Regions from separate parts of the Listeria sp. LM90SB2 genome, predicted to be linked through region 2. Evidence: a T-box and tRNA genes for the amino acid it is inferred to sense, from the RefSeq annotation. Region 2 holds a T-box; the other holds one or more tRNA genes.
The links. A T-box is a leader RNA that pairs with one kind of tRNA and senses whether it is charged. The one in region 2 lies ahead of serS (serine--tRNA ligase), so its partner is inferred to be a tRNA-Ser.
Positions count from the first base shown of each region.

Region 1: it encodes a tRNA-Ser, which carries the amino acid that the T-box ahead of serS (serine--tRNA ligase) is inferred to sense. The anticodon was not compared.

Region 1 is NZ_CP046449.1:689,221-701,830, reverse strand. Features, by position in the region: gene GL301_RS03375 (hypothetical protein) at 1-337, opposite strand, end outside; tRNA gene GL301_RS03370 (tRNA-Ser) at 879-968, shown strand; gene GL301_RS03365 (class I SAM-dependent methyltransferase) at 1,037-1,630, opposite strand; gene GL301_RS03360 (Rrf2 family transcriptional regulator) at 1,643-2,059, opposite strand; gene GL301_RS03355 (HAD family hydrolase) at 2,164-2,868, opposite strand; gene GL301_RS03350 (class II D-tagatose-bisphosphate aldolase non-catalytic subunit) at 2,958-4,226, opposite strand; gene GL301_RS03345 (PTS fructose-like transporter subunit IIB) at 4,253-4,561, opposite strand; gene GL301_RS03340 (PTS fructose transporter subunit EIIC) at 4,576-5,637, opposite strand; gene GL301_RS03335 (PTS sugar transporter subunit IIA) at 5,638-6,090, opposite strand; gene GL301_RS03330 (BglG family transcription antiterminator) at 6,092-8,122, opposite strand; gene GL301_RS03325 (cysteine hydrolase family protein) at 8,483-9,010, opposite strand; gene GL301_RS03320 (hypothetical protein) at 9,053-9,328, opposite strand; gene GL301_RS03315 (Cna B-type domain-containing protein) at 9,424-12,610, opposite strand, start outside.
Region 2 is NZ_CP046449.1:2,794,007-2,806,616, reverse strand. Features, by position in the region: gene pbpD1 (D-alanyl-D-alanine carboxypeptidase PBPD1) at 1-939, shown strand, start outside; gene GL301_RS13940 (glycosyltransferase family 2 protein) at 1,020-1,967, opposite strand; gene GL301_RS13935 (DUF6020 family protein) at 1,978-3,831, opposite strand; gene GL301_RS13930 (ABC transporter ATP-binding protein) at 4,011-5,783, opposite strand; gene GL301_RS13925 (ABC transporter ATP-binding protein) at 5,783-7,504, opposite strand; gene pabB (aminodeoxychorismate synthase component I) at 7,666-9,372, opposite strand; gene GL301_RS13915 (anthranilate synthase component II) at 9,369-9,941, opposite strand; gene GL301_RS13910 (pyridoxamine 5'-phosphate oxidase family protein) at 10,071-10,490, shown strand; T-box leader at 10,543-10,765, shown strand; gene serS (serine--tRNA ligase) at 10,824-12,107, shown strand; gene GL301_RS13900 (TfoX/Sxy family protein) at 12,127-12,378, shown strand; gene GL301_RS13895 (ABC transporter ATP-binding protein) at 12,432-12,610, opposite strand, start outside.

The DNA.
Region 1 (12,610 bases), 810 kb from region 2:
CACCTATAACTTCACCATTTAGGTAAATTAAGTTATCCTTTTTAATCATTGTGTCTATAGTGCCATCTGGATTTGTAATAGTAGATTGCATATGATTTTTTGAAAATTCAATTGAAGTTGTTTCATTTGTCTCTTTATCCAGTACTTGATATTCATCATTACTAATTTCTTCTACGACAAGCTCTTCTGTTTCAATTGTTTTTTCTGTTGCATTAATCCCTTCGCTAATCTCTGAGGTCTCATTCGCCAATGCTGAAATAGACGGAGAAACAGGCAAAATAATGAGCGTAGCAATAAAGATTGGTGCAGTGCATTTAATAAGTTTTTTCATTTCCATTTATGTACCATCTCCTTTATATGTCTTACACATGTAATGTATCATGAAAAGCCAATGTATAACCAAAAATGTAATGAAATGCCCGATTCTTGTCGTGAACGACCAAAAGTGAGGGTTATTGATACTTATTCTTACACATATTGTGTAACTTTGTGATTTTTTTTGCAAAAAAAGCCACACTTTAGCTTGTTATTCATTATTTATGCAGCCTGCTACCTAAGTGTCATAAAAAATACATATTTAACTGATGCATAAGTTGTTTTTTATGTAAAAATCCTTATTTATTTAATTTTTTATCATATTCCATAAAATCCAAGTGAATAAAACAGTATAATTATTCATTAAACCTAAAAATTATTGATTCTTAATAAATATGCTTGTAATAATAATCTCATACTCTAATTTTTATACTCATGTCACGCAAGAAAAGAAAGATTCCACTGCTTCTCTTTTTCCTAATTTTATGCTAAAATAAAATCTGTTGAAATTGATTTTATAGTCAAAAACATTCAAACATCCTCGAAACATTGGATATCAACATGGAGAAATACCCAAGTCCGGCTGAAGGGGACAGACTCGAAATCTGTTAGGCGGTGTATGCCGCGCCGGGGTTCGAATCCCCGTTTCTCCGTAGAAATAAAAAGGTTCACGCTTAAAAATAGCTTTGATTGCTATTTTTAGACGTGAACCTTTTTGCTGTTACTTCTTCACCGCAATACTCACATACATACCCTCATCCAACTGCCAATTCTTCACCACTTCAAACCCAAATCCCGCAAGCTCTTCCTTCAATTTCTCCGCAGAAATCTGAATTTCCATTGGTGGGCCTTTTAAATCAGTCCCTTTCGTGTCAAATTCCAAACTAGCAAAGTAGCCGCCAGTCTTCACAACTCTACTCACTTCGCGCAAAACATCTGCGAGCGAATCTGCTTCATGTAACACGAGCGATGCGAGCACAACATCCACGGAATTTGCCTCAAGTGGAATATCATCCATGCTGGCTTCTAACGTTTCTACATTAGCCAAACCTGCTTCCTTCGCTTTTGACTCAATTAATTCCAACATTTTCGCATCTAAATCTAATGCAAAAACTGTATTATCAACGAATTTTGCAGCTGGAATTGTTAAAAATCCTGTTCCCGCTCCTAAATCTAAAATACTTGCTGTTTTTCCGATTGGCATTGCCTGCAAAAAATCCTCTGGCGACAGCACTTCACTCCGCTCTGGTCGATCCAAATAATCTACTTTCCGCTTAAAACCAGCTTCCCCGTGATGATTATGATGATGTTTCATTTTAGCACTCCTTTAATGTTGATGTTTTTCAATTTCTACGACAATACTACCTACTGTTTGTTTGCTTAAATAATCTTCCATTTGTTGCTCCGCCTTATTCATCACTTCGCCAATCAAGCAGTGCGGCTGGCTTTCGCTGTGGTTTTTAGGGTCACAATGGAAAAAGGCGCCCTTCCCTTCAATCGCTTGAATGACATCAAGAAAACTAATACTACTTGCTGGTTCCGCTAACTTATACCCACCATTGACGCCTGTTACTGATTCAATAAAGCCAGCTTTCACTAGCATCGTCAACACTTTAGATAGATAAGTTGGCGACACATTTTGCTTGGTTGCAAGTTCTTTCACACCGACAGACTTTTCTGGTGACAAATTAGCTAAATAAACCATCGTATGTAGTGCATAATTGGTTGCTTTGGAAAATTTCATATTTTCACCTTCTTAATTAAAGACTTAACCACTCTATAATATCTCTTATAATCAGAAGTGTCAATTCATAACTAAAAAACCTTTTCCAAAAATGGAAAAAGGTCTTAAAATATCTCCTGTAAAATTGCGAATAATTGTTGCTCATTTTCAACACAATAATCTGGCTGAAATGCTGCCTCTGTTGGTATCAAATGTCCTCGTCTATTCAACCAAATTGATTTCCAACCAGCACTTTTTGAACCGATAACATCATTTTCGAAAGAATCGCCAATATAATAGGTTTCGGCACCCTTAATACCGATTTGTTCTTCTACTAGCTTAAATATTTTCTTGTCTGGTTTTTCAATACCGACTTTACCAGAAATGAACGTGTGCTCGGTTGGAATCCAATCATTGATTTGTAAATCATTTATTTTATGTTGTTGATGTTCTTTTGGTCCGTTTGTAATGATTCCCATCGTGATTTCGTTCTTTTTCGCCCATGTGAGAATTTCTTTAATCCCTGACGTAAGTTCGATTTTGCGTTGGTTTTGTTCGTAGGCGTGTTGAAAGGCTTCTGCTTCTTTTTTAGTAATTTGATAATCAAAATCATTTAGCGCCTGCGTAATACGATAAACGTGCATTTTTGCTTTCGGCATTTCGCCTTGGACAACGCGGTGATACACTTCATCACTATAAAATCGACTTTTAATATATAAATTTTCGATTTTCAGGTGGTCCGCTTTTCCAAAAACAGTTTTAAATGCGTTTTCAAATGGTTTTAATTGGTCATAAACTGTGTCATCAATATCAAAAATTAAATTAATCATCATTTCCTCCTGCAAAATTCACTCCTTTTACTCTACCATTAAATCAAAAAAGTAGGAAGAGCCTAAGCAAAGTGCTTAGACTCTCTACATCATTTAGCTAATTGTTTAATTCGGGTTGTGGCTCCTTTTAAATTGTAACATTCGGAGTAGTTGCGGATGGGACGTTTAATATGATCAATTACAAAGCGTTTTCCATCAATATTATTCGCAGCTAAATTAGCATATAATGTGTGGATTTCTTTCTTAACCATTGCATCATTGAATGTGTAATGACCTGCGATATCTAGGATTTCAAGTGATAAATCATCATCTTGCATGATTTCATTGATAGTAATATCTTTTTGTCCATCTAACATCCATTTGCGCCAGCGTTCACTTTTAATCGATTGAATGAGTAAAACTTCTCGTGCGTTAGAAGGAGTTTTGATTAAGCCATTCTCTACTAATTTTTGCTCTAACTCAACTAATTTCAAATACGCGCGAGTCTCTTCTGTTCCGTATTGCGGGGCTACATTGGTCGCTGTTATTTCTGATGGAATATGTTCTAAAAGCGTAACGTCATCCAGATAATCGCCATTATGCTCTTTCAAACCGACACCATATTTTTTTGCCATCTGAGCTAAGTCATAGGCGTTTTTGAAATTAAAGTGACCTACTTGCTCGGTTTTACGAGTTAATGTTCCCGTTTGCCCAACGATGAAAGTCGGTAATGGTAAATTTCGTTTTTCCAATTCCACTTTTAATTGCGTAATGAACTTTTCATACGTTTCTGTTGAAGTTAGCCCGCCGTTTGTTTCTTCCGTTCCAACTTCATAACCGATTTCTGGTAGCCCACGTTTTTTTCGTTCTTCCTCACAAAATGCAATTAAATCAACCGTTCTTTCCAGTACAGTTTCCAGTGGAATAACTTTTCCCACTTCAAAAGGGTCTTTGGTCGGGTCAATCATTAATAAGTCAAAGCCAGCTTCAATATCCGCTATATAAGATTTTTTTCCTAACGCCATCGCCTTTTCTGTTGGTAAGTGATCATTTCTCTCTTGATCCCGTTGCCAAGGGCCTCCGTGATCACGGCATACATAATATAGCCCATCAAAGTCCACTTCTTTAGCCACTTCTTTAATTGCTTCAATAAAGCTAAATTGGTTCCAGCCATTAACATATCCACCACCAAGTTCATCCGCATCTACTTGATTACGACTTGCAATGAACATAAGCGGGTAATCATCTTCTTTCGCTAATTCAAAACTTGCTTGTAAAAGATTGCGAGACATTGGTCCAACGCCGATAAGTGTAGCGCTATCTCCTGTTGTTTGTAATTTCAAAAGTGCTTCTACTGCTTTTTTTATTGGTAATTTCAATTAATTTTTCCTCCTAAAATCTGATTTCATTCGAACATGGTTTGTAACTTTTTAATTAGCGCGTCCGATTTTTTTATAATTTCTGAAACGCTCATTTTGACCACTTTTTTCCCTTTGAATCGTTGGCTTTCTCTTATTTCGACATCATTTGTGATAATGACACAATCTGCTTCCTCGATTTCTTTTGCAGTTAATTTATTTTCGATACCAGAGGAGCCTTGTGTTTCTACTTTAATAGTGACGCCCATTTTTTTTGCGGAGAGTTCGAGTGATTCTGCTGACATATACGTATGTGCCACACCGCTTGGACATGAAGTTACTGCTACTATTTTCATTGTTATCATCCTTTCTAAATGTCTTCAAAATTAATATCTAAGTCATCTATGTCTTGCCCTTCCTCCAGTGCCTCGTCAAGCTCTGTAGCATCTTTCTTCAAAATTCGGAGCATAATTGCCGTCACAACTGCCCCAAGCGCAATGGAAGCAATATAACCAATCCGGTTATCAACTACAGGTAAAACGATCAAACCACCCCAAGGCGCGTGATTTAAACAACCAAATAAGAAAGCCGAAACGTTCCCTACAATCGAACCAACCATAATCGATGGAATGACCCGTAATGGATCTGCTGTTGCAAAAGGAATTGCTCCTTCTGTTATACCAACGCTTCCCATTAAAAGTGCTGCAATTCCCGAATCTTTTTCTACGCGAGTAAATTTCTTTGGAAATAGAAGTGTTGCTACGCCTAAACCAATTGGCGGTACACAAATCGCTACACCAACTCCGCCCATTAAATATGGGAGTGTATCTACTTGGGTTTGTGCAAACGTTGCTGCTACTTTATTTACAGGTCCACCCATATCAAAGGAAATCATCGCACCAAGAAGTGCACCTAGCGGAACTTTTGCTGCCCCTGATAAGCTATTTAGCGCATTTGTCATCCAATCCATAAAACCTGAGATTGGCTCTCCGATGAGGAAAACGATAATTCCACCCGTAATCAAAGTCCCAAGTAATGGATAAATGAAAATGGATCCTAACGTTCTCATCGAAGGTGCTAATTTAATTTTCTTTAATTGAATTACGACAAAACCAGCTAAGAAACCAGCGATAATACCACCGATAAATCCTGCACCAATTTCGTTTGCTAAGTATGCACCAATCATCCCAGGTGCCAGCCCAGGTTTATCTGCCATACTAAAGGCTATGTAGCCACCAAGAATCGGAATGAATAAAGCCAGGCCTGCTGCACCAATTTGGTTGAGTTTTGCTAACCAGCCCGCATCAGGAACGGCAGCTTGTCCGCTCAACATAACGGATAGCGCAAACAATATCCCCCCAGCTACGACAAATGGAATCATATACGAAGTTGCTGTCATCAAATGTTTTTGCAAAAATTTAAGCGTTCTCATTTAGTTATCCTCCTTCACACTTTTGTTTAATAGTGCCACTGTTGCCGTGTCGTCTAATTCACTCAATTTTGTTCGAAAATCTTCATGCATTAATAGTCTTGCTAGATTGGATAGTACTTTTAAATGTAAATTATTTTGGTTATCTCTAGGAACCGCGATTAAAAATACAATTTGGACAAATTCTTCCTCTTCAGTCCACTTCACAGGTTTACTTAATTTCCCAACAACGACGCAGGGTTCTTTTACGCCACTACTTTGGGCATGAGGCAAGCCGATTTCGTGTCCAATGTATGTGGATAATGTTCGTTCGCGTTCTAAAATAGCCTGTTCAAACAGGGATTTATCTGCCAAATAATCAGCTTTTCCTAAAATATTCACTAATTGTAGAATCGCCTCTTCTTTAGTATTTACATTGATGTTTGAAATAGACAAGAAGTCGATTTTCACACCCATATTATCTAACCTCCTCTTCATATTTTTTTATAATTCTATCTGCATCAATCGGATTTTTTGCTTGTTCTAATTTAGAAATAAAATCTGTTTGATAAGTCATTTTAGTTAAGGTAATAATTGCTGGAATTTGCTCTTTTTTATCTTTACTGGCGAGAATAAAAATGACTTTGGCTTGCTTCTCTCCAAATATAACCGGCTGTTCACTAATCAAAAGAGCCATACTATTCATCCGAACTAACTGGCTGTCATTCCCGTGAAACAAAGCAAATTCCTCATCTTTAACGGAATAAAAGCCTAGTTCTTCTTGAATTTGTTTGATATTCTCCGCATAAGCTGGAAGTACGAAATGATTATCAGATAGTAGCTTTGTAGCACGCTGAATGGCTTCTTGCCACGTTAAACTCTCTGATATAATCTGAATCGCATCTATTCCAATTAAATCACTTAACCCTAACTTTCGATTCGGAATACTAACATGCCCATAACCCAGTTCTTCCTTAATAACGCTAATAACTTGTTGCTTCACAGTGCCATCAAGGAAACTAAGCCGCTTATTAATCGCAAAGTAACTAGTCAAAATATTCTTCTTTTTTAAGCCTTGCTTTTCTAACTCCACTAAATCACACTCTTTTAAAACTGGGCTTACTTTGACAGTCGGTTTTGGTAGTGGGGTTGTCACTTTTGCTGTTGTAATGACTAAATCCACATCTTCCCAAGCAGTAAAATCTTTTAACATATATTCGGGGATGGTTGCGACAAAAGCGATTTGATACTCGCTATTTAGTGTATCTTTCATCATTGCAATTGCTCCGTAGCCAAGACCACAAACAAGTAATACATGCACCTTCTCCTCGCGCTGATTACGCTGAATACTCGCTAAAAAATGAATCGCCAACAAAGATATTTCACTCTCATTTTCGACGCTCTCAAGTAACGGGATAGTTTTAACCACCTTGCTTGTTGCTTGTAAAATATAGAGAAATTCAGTTGGAATAACATCAAAAGTATCTTCGTAAATTTGTACATTCCCTCTCACTCTTTCAATCAGTGGAGCTACATGATTTAGTAATCCTTTATACAAAATCGCATCTTCTAAAAAAGGCAAATTAAGTTCTTCACTCATAGATATGATTAGCGAATTTACTATCGTTTCTGTTGTAATTAAGTCCATTTCTTCATTCAAGCTTGCATACTTGTTCGTGAAAAAAACAAAGCCGACTAGAATATTTAACTGCTCCTGACTAAGCTCGTAATCTAATATCACTTCCATCCCTTGAATTAATTGGGAATTAAAAATTGGAAGTACCAGCTTTGCATCTTTAAGTGGATTAGTGACATCATTTTTTATATACCAGCAAAAGACTAAAATATTCGCTAAATACCAATAATACGATTCATCATTTAAAATCCAACCCATTTGTTTCAAAAGTTGCTTAGACCACTTGTTCACGCCATTTATATCAATGTTTTTAAGTGATACTTTCATCTCACCTAACATACATTTTCTATAAAAGTTTGTTTCTATATCTTCGTTTGGGATAAAATCAATGTAATCTCGCAAAATCCGAACGCGTTCATTCAAGAGAGCGTTTTCATTGCCGATTAATTTATAGCCTTGTTTATAAACCAATTGAAGATTCAACTTTTGCAACTGTACTTCCATTAACAATAAATCTTTTTTAATCGTAGTTCGCGAAACATTCATCCATTTACTTAAATGTTCCAAGTTCACCTTTTTAACATTGAAAAATAGCAAATACTGTAAAATATTGATTCTTTCCTGCGGAGCAAAAATATAAGTTTCTTTTTCCTCCAGTGCTAATTTGGCCAAATCAGCTGGTATAACTAACCTCCCTTTTCCCTCCTTCAAAATTGGTTTTAATTGATTAAGCGTAAGTGCGTCATTTATATTGTCGATATCATATCTAACTTTCCGCTCAGATATTTCGAGTTTTTTACTGATACCCCGAATACTCGACTCACTTTTGCCTTCTAAATACTTTATGATTAGTACCATTCTGCCACTTAACATCTCTATCACCTCTTTATACTAGTTGCGATAAAATGATTTAGAAGGCTTGCTCCTAATTCCATGTTAACGCCCTGTAAGCACTTCCACAATTTACATAATACGAAATAATTTTTTACAAAAACTACAAGTCTAGCTATCTCCTTTTCTAAAATTCAATCTAAAACGTTAACTAGTTCACTGTTTTATTATAACGGTTGCTCGATTTACCAACTAGACGGCTTTTATGCAATTTGGCTAAAGAAAAACCGATCCAAGGAATTCTTGAATCGGTTTTATATATTACTTACTATTTTTTTAAATGCTGCTGTTTCCCAAAAAAAAGAAAGAAGTGGTAGATTTATACAATTTCTTTCTAATTTATCAATTATGTTCCATTTCATTAATCGTTTCTTCCATAGATATACAGGTCGCGTAACGCTCAGGCCACATCCATTCATTATAGTACTTGTAACTATTCTCCCCTGACATAAAGTGGTTATCTTCCGTCGAATTGGCATGGGCGGGAACGATCATGTGAAAACCATGTTCAAAGCCACACTTCACCGTGGCATCGATGCAAAAATCAGTTTGCAACCCGGCTATTACAATTTTTTTCGTGCTTTTTTCTTTTAAATATTCAAGTAAGCCTGTTCCTTTAAAAGCGCTATTAACGCTTTTATCAAAAATTCTTTCGAGTGTGGTTGGTTGGAATTTTTCGTAAATTTCGAAGCCTTCTTTTCCTTCTGTAAGTTCTGTATTAGGTCCGTCGTCATGTCGTATATAAACTATTTCTATTTTATTTTTTCGAGCAGTGACGATTAATTGTTCTATATTGGGTACAAGTGAATCGAAATTGTATAGATTATTCGTCATAATTAATTTTTGTGTATCAACAACTAATAATATCATTCGTTCAGACCTCCGTAAGTGCTGTTTATATTATATCATAGCTTAGCCAGCTGTAGGTGCCACGTATGCCTTCCAGCCGCCAATCATTTCGTCTTTCTCCGACTTACTTAATAGTTGCATACCGATGACTTGATTGACGTTCACAGCTAAGCCTCGGCTGAAACGATTTACCCTGCTAGCTGAAACACAATTGATATACACATCATTTAAGCGAATAAGCTCTCCTTTTGTTTCCACAATTCCTACAATATACCCGATTGCTGTTACAAGTAAAACTGGCTCGCCGACTTCGATTGCTTGCAGTAATTCTTCTTTCATCATGAAACCCCCTTATTTCATTTTTATTTGTATACCCGATTTTGCTTTATTCAAAAGAACAGCCGATCCAAGCTTACTCGGATCGGCTGTTTTCTTTATTTGGTACTTTTTCTTCTAAGGTGTAGACCTAAGAATAATAGTACTAATCCACCAGCAAATAGCAACATACCATTCGTATCACCAGTTCCAGGTAATTTTTTCGTTTTACTTGGTTTATTGGTAGAATGTGTATCTTTTGGTGTATCTTTTGGTGTATTTTTTGGTGTATCTTTTGGTGTCGTTTTTGTTACTTTTGTATTCGTTAAGTCCATACCTTTTACTTTTACACTATAGCCAGATACTTGTTTTTCAGATACAGTATAGCTGTATTTTTCACCTGTTTTGTCTTTCTCTGGAAGGTTGGTAAAGTTGTATTTCCAATTCGATTTTGCTGTTACTTTGATTGGTGTTCCGTATGCTTTACCGTTTTGTAAAAGTTGAACTTCGATGGATGCGGGACGTGTTTTTTCATTGTCTCCCACCCAAGTTTTTGTGCCGCTCGCTGTAGTTACATTTTTCTCATCGGTTACTTTTGTATTGGTTAAGTTCATTCCATCTGTGGTTGTTTTGTAGCCTGGAACTGCTATTTCAGTAACAGAGTAACGATAATCGTTGTTGTTAGCATCGCCTTTAGGTAAATCTTTGAAGCTATATTTCCAGTCGTTCTCTTTCGTTACTTTGACTGGATCACCATAAGTTTGTCCATTTTGTAAAAGTTGTACTTCGATATAGTCTGGACGGTCTTTGGCTGTGTCGTTTTTCCATGTTTTTTCACCAGAGACAGTGGTTTTTGGTGCATCTATTTTCGTGTTGATGACGTTCATTCCGTCGACTTTGGTTTCATAGCCTGGAACTGCTTTTTCGACAATCGTGTAATTGTAAGCCGCTCCATCATTGGTTGTTTCTGGTAGGTTTTTAAATTCGTATTTCCAATCGTTATCTTTTGTAACTGTTACTGGGAAACCGTAATCTTGCCCATTTTGTTGCAGTTGAATTTCGATGGATGCGGGACGGTCATTTTCTGTATCGTTTTTCCATGTTTTTTGTCCGTCAAGATTAATCATTTTTACATCTGGTTTGATTAACGTGTTGTTAATATCAAGACCTGTGACAGCACTTGTATAGTTAGTAACTGTATTTTCTAAAACTGTATACGTGTATTTATTTCCATCTGCATTTGTTTCTGGAACATTTTTGAATTCGTATTTCCAGTCGTCTGCTTTTGTTACAGTAATTGGGCTACCGTATGCTACACCGTCTTGCAAAAGTTGTACTTCGATGGAATCTGGGCGATCTGCTTCTTTGTCACCAGTCCAAGTTTTCGCGCCATTCACATCAATCATTTTCACGTCTGCATGGTTGTCAATAGTCGCTGTTGTTGCTCCGTGATCATTATTGGTGATTTCAAGGCTTGTTTCTGTAGTGGCTGGAATGGATAAGTTGCCATTCGCATCGCTTTTCACTGTAACTGGATACTCTTTATTTTCATTTGATTCATAACCAGTTGGTGTCTTTGTTTCAACAAGAACTACTTTCCATTCTTGATTTTTAGAAGTTGTTTTATAACCTGTCGGGATGAAATTTGCTGCGCCGGATGAGTCTGTCATAACAATTTCATTACTATTTGTATCTTTGACCGGTTTCGTTAAATCTGCTTTTCCATTTTCATCTGCATAATAAGCTTTGAATTCATAGCCTGTCAATGCTGTTTTGCTTATATCATCTTGTTTTAGAAGATTTAAGTTTAATGGAACAACAGTTGCAACTTCTGACCCTGCTGCTTGGTTAACTAGTTTCGCGCCATATTTCACTTTTTGATAATTCACTTTGAAAAGAACGTTATATAGTTGCATTTGTGGAATGTCAACTGGGTTTGTGATATCTAATGTGTTTGCAGTTGCTTTTGCTTCTACCGCATACTTATCCGCAGCAAGTGGTACAGGATTTTCAAGTTCCCCGTCAATTTGGAAGCCCGTGTTTGGACTTGCCTCATAACCATTTACTTCTACATTAGAGATAGATTTAAAATTATCTGCAGCAATAATATCTCCAATGTTTATAGATGATTTATCAAATTCATAGGCACTTCTTACTCGAATTTTATAGCCAACTGACAAATTACCGTCTGCATCAGGAGTAGCTACATTATATTGGCTTCCACTTAAATATGCATTTGTTTTATTATCTAAAACATATTTTTTCGCATAGGCCGTACCGCCACCAGCATCCCAGTACATTTCGCTATTTTCATAAGAAGTAATAACTTTATCGTTGTAAGTGTATGTTGCTTTATTATGCATGATACTGCTGTAGTCAATTTCGTCTGGATCAATTACCACAATCATATACACTTTATAAGCTGCTTTTGTTTCACTATACATCGGGTCAGCTGCCGGTTGTCCAAAATTAAGGGTTAGTGTACGTGCATCTTTTGTTACGGAACCAGTTACACCCATTTTATCCGCGTTATTTCCGAAATACCTTACTCCAACGTCATTTAAAGTAGGGTTGGCAATACAAACTTGTTTCTCGGAATATAAGCCTTTTTGATAAACAATAACATCTTGTCCGTCTGCATTTGTGAATTTCGGTGTACCTTCAAATTTGTTCGTTGTAAAACCATAAATGTGTTTATTGCTAGAATTTAAACCAGCAATATCATATTCAAGCATTTTCAATCCTTTTGGAAGTGTATCTGTGAACGAAGAATTTAGTGTGTCTTCTACTCCAGATGGGTTAATGTTCATTTCATAGACCATATATGTTTTTGGTGAAGTAATTCTACCATCGTCGGCAAGAGGCGTATAGTCTTTCAAGGCAGAACCCATGATGTCGCTACCTATCATATTGCGCGCTGTTTTTTCTGCATCAGCTGCTGATAGACGTGTTTTTTCAAACACTTTTCCTTCTGATGGAATTACTTCTGGTGTTTTAATGAACGTAACATAATCAAAATCGAAATCATCTTCATCTTGTAAAGTCGCTGTTGATTTAGCATTTTCTTTTACAACATGGGGTTTTTCTTTTTGGAAGCCATCAATAGGTTTTACAGTAGAACCATCAACATTGCTAATCAGATCATTTCCTGGATTCATATCTGGCGTCGAATCTACATCGGTAATTGCTCCGTCTAAAGTAGAATCACCATTAAAGTTAGAAAATGAACCGATTTCTCCAGCCATGTAAAAGTCTACTGCGCTATAAGTCCCATCATCTGGCATGCCGATAGCTTTCATGTACATG
Region 2 (12,610 bases):
GCAGCAATTGCTATTTCCGAAAAAATTGCAGGTTCTGAAAAAGAATTTGTCGATGCTATGAATAAAAAAGCGGACGAACTTAATCTAGGCGAGCACCAATTCGTTAACGCTACGGGCCTTAATAACGAAGACTTAAAAGGCGGTCAGCAAGTAGGTGGACCGAAAGACGAAAACAAAATGACAGCTCGCGGCATGGCGAAGTTAGCAAAACACTTAATAAATGATTACCCAGATGTACTTAAAACCGCTAGTACAACTAAGAAAGAGTTCCGAAAAGGTACATCAGACCAAATTGATATGACAAACTGGAACTGGTTATTACCGGGCTTGATTTACGGGCGCAAAGGTGTAGACGGTTTGAAAACAGGAACAACTGATTATGCTGGAATGTGCTTGACTGCAACCGCTGTACAAGATGGAATGCGAGTTATCACAGTCGTACTCCATGCAAATGGTGGAGCGCCTGGCGAGCATACAAGTGCTCGTTTTGATGAAACAAACAAAATGCTCGATTATGCTTTTAATAATTTCAAAGTAAAAGAAGTGCAAAAAGCAGGATCAAAAGTAAAAAATCCTTCTACAATTGCAGTAGATAAAGGAAAAGAAGATACAGTCGGACTAGTTACAAAAGATGCAGTGAAGCTAGTTGTACCGAAGAATGGCAATGAACCTAAGTTAAATACAAAGGTAACTATGAAAGAAAAAACAATAGAAGCACCAGTTAAAAAAGGTACGGAAGTTGGTAAAATGGAAGTATCTCTAAAAGATGGCGACAAGTTAGGCTATGTTGACGGAAAACAAACAGAAACAATTGACGTACTAACTGCTAGCGACGTTGAAAAAGCGAACTGGTTCATGCTCTCCACACAAGCAGTAGGTTCTTTCTTTACAGGCATTGGTAATTACGTTTCTGATGGTGTAAAAGGGTGGTTTAATTAACAGTAGAACAATTGTAGTACCGATATAAATAAAAGAGTCGATTTCCTGAATTAGGAAATCGACTCTTTTATTGGCTAACTTTAGTTCAATGGATTTCTTTCGCGGTATTTAACAAGTTCTAAGAAGTAGCTTTGTCTGCTTCTATGAGCTATCGTATCAAGGATTAATCCACAAATGAAGAACAGCATACCCATTATGATTAAACCAGTTGCAAGTAATGCACTCGGAAATTTTAGTACCAAGCCAATTTGAGCAAACTGAATTATGACTGGCAAACCAACTAGAACTCCTACAAGCACAAACAAAGAGGCTAATAAATTGAAAAATAAAAACGGACGACTATTTTTAAATAATCTTACAATCGTCATAATTACTTTGAAACCATCAGAAAAAGTGTTTAGTTTTGATTCACTACCTTCTGGACGATCACGGTAATCAATTTCAATTTCTTTCACTAAAAAGCGATTTTCCAATGCGTGAATGCTCATCTCAGTTTCAATCTCAAAACCAGGGCTTAAAACTGGCATAGTCTTAACAAAATAACGATCAAAGCCACGGTAGCCTGTCATGATATCTCTCAAATTACTTTTGAAGATACGATTAATTGTATTACGTACTAGTGAGTTACCAAAGTCATGAAAATTTCTTTTATTTTCTTCAGTGTAGGTACCATTACTCAGACGATCACCAATAACCATATTAGCTTCCTTATTGCGAAGCACCTCTAATATTTCATGGCAGTATTCTGCTGGATAGGTATCGTCACCATCGACCATTAAATAGTAATCAGCATCTATATCCGCGAACATAGAACGTACTACATTACCTTTACCTTGGCGCATTTCTTTTCGAACGATAGCACCATGATCTTTCGCTATTTCAAAGGTTTTATCTTTAGAATTATTGTCGTACACATAAATATCCGCATTTGGTAATTCTTTCTTAAAATCATCAATTACCTTACCAATTGTAAGCTCCTCGTTATAACAAGGCAAGAGTACAGCTACTTTCTCATTTAGAATTCCCATTATTCTCTCCTTAAAATTGATTTTCTTTGTAATTTTTTAATTTAGTTGCAAAAAAGACAATAGGCACGGTGAAAATAAAACTATAAGAATATCTAAAGTCTGTTGCTGGCATTGCGATTGCTATAGTAATAAGTGCCATTACTACAGGTGCAAAAATAAGAAGTTTCTTTTTAGGACGTTGGAGGCAGACGGCAGCAATTGCTATTATGAGCAATACTAATGGAATGGCTCCTTTTAATAAATAATTTTGCCACTCATTTGTTGTTTTTGCATAAATGCTATCTGTTATTTTCTTCAGACTTGGAGCTTTAGATATTGAAATAAGTGGATTAGTAGAGTCATCAATCCGTCTCTTATACTCATTGTAGCTAACAGCATCTTTTCCAGTTGCATTTTTGTATTCATTTTGATAGACTTCATATCCTAATTTATTAATCTCTTCTTCCGATAAACCTTCTGGGAAGAATTTGGCGAATGCTCTCACATCATATCTTGTATCTTGAATATTCGCTGAAGTATCAAAGAATACTTTATAATTTTCTGGAGAATAGAATTGCCAAATGACTGCTGTTTGATCTAAATAAGCCCCTACATAAGTACCGAAATTAGCCGTTAAGAGTTTGAACCAATTTTTAATGTATAGTCCAAAATCATCTTCAATGACGGATGAATTGTATTTGGTATCATGCTTAATTGGGTCTACAGTATAAGGGTTGTAATCTTTTTTCCAATTTTCTTCAGGTAATATGGAAGTGAAATACTCTTTTAATTCAGGAGTAAAGTTTCCATCATTGTAAAAAGTAGCCCCAATTTGTTGGGAAGGAATTGCTAGCGCTTGGTTTAATGGATTAGGTTGCGCATTAAGCCCGTTTGTCATAACCAGACCAAATAAAAAATTCAGTCCCAAGGTTCCAACAAGAATACCGGTAATAATAAGACGAAAGTTTTTCATGAAAATAAGCAAGCACAGAAGCGATACGATGATAATCATCATTCCATTGTTTCGTAAATTTATACAAACAAAAGCTACTAAAACAAAAGCGATAAGGTGCCACCAATTTTTCAGCCACATTCCATTAGATTGTACTATTTTTAAAATTAAAACGGTGAAAAGTAATATAAAGGCTGCAAATGGAAAATCTTTCCATGCTGTTGCAGAATAAAACATTGCTGCAGGGTAAATGGCATAGCCGATTGAAATACAAACACCAATCCAAATATGCGCGCCCATTTTTACAAGAGTATAAATAGCAAAGCCAACGATTAATGAAACAACAATTATTTGAGAAAAAATGTAACTCGAAGGTGAGTCGTAAATCGCACTTGTTGTTTCTATCCACAAAGTGTGTAAAAGCGGATGCCACTGACTATATTGGCGAATACCGTGAGCCATTCCCCATTGGTAATAGGAGTCAAATGTCATTTTTGCTGGATAATAGGCTAGAAATGAAATCATCCAGACCACGAATGGAATACTCGTAAATAGTGCGAAAAATGGCCATTTTACTTTGCGATTCGGTCTTGCTTTATATTCCGTTCGCATTTCAAGTAATAAAAGTAAAACAAAGATAGTGATTACAAGAAAAGTTCCTGCTAAAATAATACTATTAAAAACAAAATTCCCGCCATATGGTCCACCATTGAATGATGAAGCCATCCAAAATAAACTAATTATTAGTGAGGTTATCAATGTTGACCATTGAAATTGAAAGTTTTTCTCTTGTCTAAAATAAAGAACCGTTAAAACTACTGCAAATAACAACCAGCTTAAAGTTAGTTTAAAGGTTTCTGAATAATAGCTAATAGAAATTAAACTTAGTAATAGTAGCAAAACCCCAACTATAACTCTTTTTTTATTTAACACTCTTTTTCTCCACTCCCTATATGAGACGTTACTATCCTTTAATATAGCAAAAAAAAGATGCTAGCGCAATTGAAATTTAAAGCGAGCCCTTACTTGAAAAAGATAAGGACTCGCTTTAAATTTACTAGTTAGACAACGTTTTGCCTGCCAGATAAATCACTCTTTGGAAGAGTGATTATTTATTCAATAACAAACTGATTATGATAAAGCTCAGAATAAAATCCTTCCGCCTTCATCAGCTCATCATGGTTACCTTGTTCAATCACTTCACCTTGATGTAGCACGACGATATGGTCGGCATCGAGGATGGTTTTTAAACGGTGGGCAATGACGAAGCTAGTTCGGCCAGAGATTACGTTGTCCATAGCTTTTTGGATGCGGCTTTCGGTTACGGTATCTACATTACTTGTCGCTTCATCTAGAATTAGAAGAGACGGATTTGTAATAATAGTTCTCGCAATACTCATAAGCTGCTTTTGACCAACGCTGAAAATATTGTTTTCATCACTGATTTCTGTTTCATAACCTTTTTCTAGGTTCATAATGAAGTCGTGGATGTTAGCTTGTTTTGCAGCGTTGATTACTTCGTCGTCGCTTGCTTCCGGCTTACCGAAAACAATGTTATCACGAATGGTTCCTGTGAATAGCACGGAATCTTGTAGCACGATACCGACTTGTTTACGAAGGGAATCTAGGCGAATATCGCGGATGTCGATATCATCAAAGAGAATCGCGCCACCATCGACATTATAGAAGCGATTAAGAAGGTTCATAACAGTTGTTTTACCAGAGCCAGTTGGACCGACAAGAGCAACCATTTTACCTTTACTTACATCAATCGAAACGTCTTTTAGAACTGGTTTTGCAGGGTCATAAGCAAAATCTACGTGATCTAGTTTGACACCTTTATTAATACCATCAATTGTTTGTAAGTTTTCGCGTTCTACTTCTTCTTCCTCTGCAAATACTTCACTAACACGGCGCGCACCAGTGATTGCTAGTTGTAGCAAGCTGTACTGGGACGAAATTTGTGTAAGTGGCATATAGAATTGTTGTGAATATTGAACGAACATAACGATTAAACCAAGAGCGGCTGTGCGTTCAAGGTCGCCGTTTAGAGCTAACCATCCACCGAAGAAGATAACAATAGCTGTATTTAATAGGGAAATACCTTGCATCATTGGGAAAAGTAAACCGGAGTAAACTTGACCTTTGTAAGTTGCGTTTTTAACGATATTGTTTTGTTTAACAAAGCCGTCAATTGTTTCTTCTTCTAAGCCATTTGTGATAATAATTTTTTGACCAGAGATTTTTTCGTCAATGTAGCCGTTAAGTACGCCTAGTTCATCTTGTTGAATATCAACGAATTTGCGGGCTTTTCGAATAATCACTGTCGCAATAATAATCGCAAATGGAGCAGATATTAGAGTAACGAAGGCTAGTTCCACGTTTTGTTGGAACATCATGATGATAACACCAATCATTAGCGCGACGTTGGATAGTACTTGGATCAATGCTTGGTTTAGTGTGTTGGAAATATTATCTAAGTCACTAGTGAAACGACTAAGCATTTCGCCATCATTGCGACTATCGAAGAAACGGATTGATAGTTTTTCCATCTTGCGGAAAAGTCCTATACGCATTCTGTTCGTCGATTTACCAGCTACCCCTGTCATAATGATACTTTGGATAAAAGTGGCAGCAGCGAGGAGTACGTAGCAGAGAATCAGCATCCAAATGATATGGATGAAGTCACTCTTGTCATCAACACCCGTTTGCATTAAATTAACAACGTAATCTCCAAGTTCTTGAACGGCGTTACCAATATATTGTGGTGCTTTTACTTGAAGGTATGTCGCAAAAACTACAGCAATTAAAATGACAAAAAGTTGAGGTTTATACCCCCGCAGATAGTGCCAGAAAAAGCGACTAATTTGTTTAAACTCTTTCATTATGCGGTTACCTCCTTGCCTTTTTGAGTGTCGTAAATTTCACGGTAAGTTTCATTTTCTTTTAGAAGTTCTTTATGGGAACCGACGCCAACGAGTTTACCTTTATCTAACACGAGAATTTTATCTGCTTGAATAACAGAAGAGATTTTTTGTGCAATGATGAAAGTCGTTGTGTCGTCTAGCTCTTTATTCAGCGCTTCTTTCACTAATTTCTCGGATTTTGCATCAAGCGCGCTTGTGCTGTCATCGAGGATTAGGACTTTCGGGGAACCGATAACGCCACGTGTAATCGAAAGGCGTTGTTTTTGTCCACCGGAGAAGTTGTTTCCACGTTCGGAAACAGGAGCTTCATAAAGTTTTGCTTGTTTGTCGATAAACTCTTTCGCTTGTGCTATTTTACTTGCGTGTTCCATTTCTTCTGCAGTTGCGTCTTTTTTACCATGACGTAAATTGTCTGCAATTGTTCCGGAAAAAAGAATCGCGCGTTGGAGCACGAAGGAAACAGTGCTGCGAAGCGTTTTTTTGTTGATATCTTTTAGGTTCGTTCCGCCGATAATAACTTCACCTTCCGTTGGGTCGTAAAGTCGGGGGATTAGTTGGGCAAGAGTGGATTTACCAGAACCTGTTGCACCAACAATACCGACCATCTCACCAACACTTGCTTTGAATGAAATATCTTCCAGAGCAGGCGTATCGTCACCGTCGTATTTGAAACTAACGTTACGGAATTCAACTGTACCTTCTAAATCTTGTTCTGGCGCGCTTTCATTGTAAGTAATATCTGGTTCTGTTTCCAGAACTTCGGTAATACGCTTCAAAGAAATAAGCGCACGAGAAGCCATCATCATCAGCATACCACCAATAATAATTGCCATCATAATTTGCATTAAGTAGTTCATGAATGATGCGATAGCTCCGATAACTTCAGGATTATCTGCAGCCATATCGCCTACAAAGAAAATAGAAACAACAATTGCTAAGTTAGAAACGAGCATAAATGCAGGAATCATTACAGAGAAAAGCGTTCCAACGATGATTGTGTGGCGAGTTAATTTGTCACTGACAGTTGTAAAGCGACTGATTTCATTATCTTCTTGCACGAAAGATTTAACTACGCGCATGCCAGCAAGGTTTTCTTTTGCAATAGAATTCACTCGGTCAATTAACTTCTGAATAATGGCAAAATGTTTACCCATAGACCCGAATGTGAATACAACAATCAGAACAACAAGAACAACGAGTACAATAATTACCCACCATAATTCAGGTAAAGTAAACATCGCTAAAATAAAAGCCCCGATGAACATAATCGGAATTCTCGTAAGCGATTGTAGTGAAAGCATCACTAAGTTTTGAACTTGGGTAATGTCGTTTGTTTGTCGAACAACTAGATTACCTGTCGAAAGTTTTTCGATGTTGCTGAATGAAAATGTTTGGATTTTACGGAAACTAGATTCACGAATATCTGCACCGACGCCTTGAGCGACTTTGGCTGAAAGTATTGTGTTTAGGATCCCGGCGATAAGGCCGACTGCGGCAATACCGATTAAAAGTGCGCCGATGGATGAGATTTCATCCATATCATCTTTCATGATGGCGTCTAGGACTTGCTGAAGTAACTTTGGTTGCCATAGTTGTGAGATAACCATGACTACTACAAACAGTGTAGATAGTGTCGCTTGTAGCTTGTATTTTTTTAGATGGTGAAACAATACTTTCATGATTTTCCTCCCTTGGAAAACGGAAATAAAAACGTGCGAACACATATTCTAATATAGATTGTGAAAATTTGCAAGTAATTTTTTCACAAATTATAAATGTGGCGAAAATATGGCGAATTTGACAAATTATTTCATTTTTAAATTGTGAAATTTCTATTCTTTTATTGTTTGATTTCTACTTCTATAAATCCTCTTACGCTATTAATTAACCACACATAGTCCGCTTCTAAAAGGTCTTTTTTTGCTAGTGTTTTCTCGGAAATCTTATTTTTAGCTAATAGTTCTGCTCTCATTGTCCCTGAAAGAAGACCTGAAGTTACTGGTGGCGTGAAAAAACAGCCATTTATACCTAGAACTATATTCCCGTTAATAAATTCTGTCAGTTCACCCCGTTCATTCCAAAGTAGTGTTTCCTCGGTTTGAGTATTTTTTAAGTTTTCATAGACCTTTCGATGAGTCGTTTTATGATAGAGAAATAAATCATTCGAAGGGACTGGTTTATCAGCAAGTTGCGCTGTTATTCGCTTGTTTTTTGTATCAATTCTTGTTAGTTCTAGATCATGTGCGCCATCAGGATGTAATAAAAAGCGCATTTTGTATGTGTCGGTCGTATTTTTTTGCGCAGTTTTGGTCCATAGTTTCTCTGTTTCTTCCCTATTAAAAGGAATACCGAAAAAGTCTGCGCTTGTTTGTAGTCGTTTTAAATGATATTCGGTTCGGAAAAGCTCACCATTTTCAATTCGCAAACATTCAATTAAAGAAAATTTTGTCGTCTTTTCTAAAATAGCTGATTTTGCGTGGATTTCGGAAAATTCGCTAGCGGCTTCCGAATCCCAGACGATACCGCCACCAACACCATAAGTTGCCTTGTTGTCTGCGATAGCAATAGTACGAATCGGTACATTGAAAATCGCATTTCCGTTAGGTTCTAAAAAGCCAATTGCTCCGCAGTAAACACCACGAGGAGAATCTTCTAGTTCTGAAATAATTTCCATTGTTCGTGCTTTAGGCGCACCAGTTATTGAGCCACATGGGAAGAGTGCTTTAAAAACAGCTGTTAAATCAGTCTCAGGAGGTGTTTCTGCTGTAACGGTTGAAGTCATTTGCCAAACAGTTGGGTAAGGTTCTAGCGTCATTAACTTAGGAACCTTGACACTCCCGGGTACAGCAATCATCCCAAGGTCGTTCCGTAGTAAATCGACAATCATCACATTTTCTGCACGGTTTTTAGGATCGTTTTTTAGCCAATCATGTGCTTCTAAGTCCGCTTGCTCCGTTATTCCGCGGCGAATAGTACCTTTCATCGGGCGTGTCGTTAGAAGATTTTCCTTCCATTTAAAAAAGAGCTCGGGTGAAGCCGAGATAATCTCAAAGTCACTGGTTGAAAGTAGGGCGGTGTAATTCGCCTTTCCAATCTGCTGTAACGTTTCATAAGTCGCTTGAGAAGAAAAGCTGTTTGGCACATCACTTTGAAGTCGCACGGTGTAGTTTATTTGGTAAGTATTTCCAGCTGCAATTTCAGCTTTGATTTGCTCTATTTTCTCGGCGTATTCAGGGAAACTAGTATTCATTTTAAAAGAGAGCGGCGAGGAATCTGGTGTTTCGGTAGCTGTATCGTTAAAATTATCGTATACACCAAACCAGACGAGGGGCATGTTTCCGCTCGGTTTTTTTGTTTTTAAATTACTTCGAAAAGCAGGCGCGGCCTCATAACTGACAAAACCGGCGACGTATTTTCCTGATTTTTGGGCTTCTTCGGCTGCTTTCATTATAGGAAGAACTTCTGCTAAATCATGCGTAACTAGTTCATACAGTGGATTTTCAAAAATTTTTGTGTCGCCTTCAAAATCAAATCGTAATAAGCTCATTTAACATTTCTCCCTAATCGTATAAAGTTTTCAAGTATTGCATGTCCGTTTTCAGATAGGATTGCTTCTGGGTGGAACTGGACGCTGTGAATCGGTTTTGATACGTGAGCTAGTCCCATTATAACGCCGTCTTCTGTCAGTGCGGTTACTTTTAAATTAGCGGGAACTGTGGCAGGATCAATAACTAAAGAATGGTAGCGCGTTACTTGGAACTTTGGTGCAAGCTCTGCAAACAACCCTTCCCCAGTATGCGAAATGATACTTGTTTTTCCGTGAACCGGGACTTTTGCCGGCACCACTTTTGCCCCGAAAAAATGAGCAATCATTTGATGACCGAGGCAAATGCCGAGAATAGGAACTTGAATTTTATCTAGTAGAGCTAAACTTACAGGGAAGTCTTCCGGTGAACCTGGCCCTGGTGATAGAACTACCATTTCGGGAACGAGTTGTTGAAATATTTCAAGCGAAAAATTAGTAGCAGAAACAACCTGTACCTCCTCTTGAAGCTCTAAAAAATATTGGTATAAATTATATGTAAATGAATCATTATGGTCGATGATTAAAATCACTTTAAATCCCCCTAGTTAAAACGGTTATACTCTTTTATAGCAAATAGCTAGAGAGATAACAAGCCCGAATGTTTAAAGCCGGGAGCCGAGTGGAAAGGTACACTAAATAACCAAAGGAAGGTGTTTGAGATGAAAAATGAACTAGAAGATAAGATTCTTGCCATTTTGGAACAACATCAAGTGGGTGTATTAACATCCGTACAAGGAGACTATCCTCATGCTAGATATATGACGTTTCTGCACGATGGTTTAACCCTTTACACACCGTCTGGCAAAGAATTACCAAAGACAGAAGAAGTACGTAGAAACCCACATGTATCCGTTTTAATTGGTTACGAAAGCCCAGGGTCTGCGTTTTTAGAAATTAATGGTTTGGCTTCTCTTGAAGAAGATGAATCAATCAAAGAACGCATTTGGGAAAACATTTCTAAAGAATGGTTCCAAGGCGAAGATTCACCGTCCTTTGTCGTTATAAAAATTGTACCTGAACAAATTAGAATATTGAATTCTGATGATGACGGTCCAGACACGCTCGATTTAATCGGTTAAAGATTTGCTTGTAATTTAAGCAGATATGCGATAGAATAACTTTAAATTAATACGAAAAGCGAAGACAAGAAGTAGTAATGAGGCAGAATTTCTAAAGAGAGCCAGTGGGTGGTGTGAACTGGTGAAGTTTCCTTATGAATCCATCTTGGAGTGAGTGGTGGAAAGCATAATTTTGCGAGTAAATCATTCCGGTTGGGTCCGTTAAACCTAAATGAAGCTGGGGATTTTTTGAAGTCCCAATAAGGGTGGCAACGCGGTTAACTCTCGTCCCTTTCCTGTTAATTCGGGAAAGTACGGGAGTTTTTATATGGAAAAAATAAAGGAGGAGTTAGCATGTTAGATGTTAAATTGTTACGTAATAATTTTGATGAAGTAAAGCAGAAATTACAAAATCGCGGGGAAGACCTTGGTGAATTCGAGAAATTTGGTGAGTTAGATAAACGTCGCCGTACGCTAATCGTGGAGACAGAAGCGCTGAAAAGTCAGCGTAATGAAGTGTCTCAAGAAATCGCTAAATTAAAACGCGAAAAACAAGACGCAGATGCTAAAATTGAAGAGATGCGTGTCGTTGGTGATCGTATTAAAACATTAGACATCGAGCTAAGAGAAATCGACGAGAAGTTAGATATGATTTTAATGTCGATTCCAAATATTCCGCATGAGTCTACTCCGGTTGGTGAATCGGAAGACGATAACGTGGAAATTCGCAAGTGGGGCGAAGTACGCGAATTTGATTTTGAACCAAAAGCTCACTGGGACTTAGGAACAGACTTAGATATTCTTGATTTTGAAAATGCTGCGAAAGTAACTGGTAGCCGTTTTGTCTTTTATAAAAAATTAGGTGCAAGACTGGAACGGGCGCTAATTAACTTTATGATGGACTTGCACTCGAATGAACATGGCTATGAAGAAATGTTACCACCGTACATGGTGAACCGTGCGAGCATGACTGGAACTGGTCAATTGCCGAAATTTGAAGAAGATGCTTTCTTAATTGAAGCAGAAGATTATTTCCTTATTCCAACAGCGGAAGTACCAGTAACAAACTACCACCGCGAAGACATTTTAAAAGCAGAAGATTTACCAAGAAAATATACAGCATTTAGCGCATGTTTCCGTTCTGAAGCGGGATCTGCTGGTCGTGATACGCGCGGCTTAATTCGCCAGCATCAATTTAACAAAGTGGAATTAGTTCAATTTGTTAAACCAGAAGATTCCTACGCGGCGCTTGAAAAATTAACTGGAAACGCAGAAGAAGTATTGCGTCGCCTAGAATTACCATATCGCGTATTAAGCATGTGTACGGCTGATTTAGGCTTCACTGCTGCTAAAAAATATGATTTAGAAGTTTGGATTCCAAGCTATAATTCTTACCGTGAGATTTCTTCTTGCAGTAATTTTGAAAGCTTCCAAGCAAGACGCGCTAACATTCGTTTCCGCCGTGAACCAGGGAGCAAACCGGAATACGTGCATACATTAAATGGTTCCGGGTTAGCACTAGGTCGTACAGTCGCTGCTATTTTGGAAAACTACCAAGATGCAGATGGTTCTGTACGCATTCCGAAAGTATTGCAAGGCTACATGGGCGGTATCGAGAAAATAGAATTACCAAAATAATATGGAAGAAGGAACTGTAATGGCGAACCTTAGCGAATTACCAAACATTGGCAAAGTACTGGAGCAGGATTTAATCAAAGCGGGAATAAAAACTCCCGGCGAGCTAAAAGATGTTGGAAGCAAAGAAGCCTTTTTACGTATTTGGGAAAATGATTCAAGCGTTTGTCTAAGTGAACTATATGCGCTTGAGGGAGCCGTTCAAGGCATCAGGTGGCATGGTTTAGACGAAGCAAAGAAAATCGAACTCAAAAAGTTTCATCAATCCTTATAGAAAAAGCGACGATGCATATTCGCATCGTCGTTTTTTTATTTCCCGGGAAATAGTTATTTTAATTGTTGTTCTGCAAAGGAAGCGTAAAGTGGATGGGAAGCAACTAATTCACTATGTGTGCCACGACCAGTTATTTCCCCGTGTTCAATAAAGAGAATTTGGTCGGCATTGACGATAGTAGAAAGGCGATGAGCGATAACAAAAGTAGTTCGACCTTCCATTAAGTTTGCCA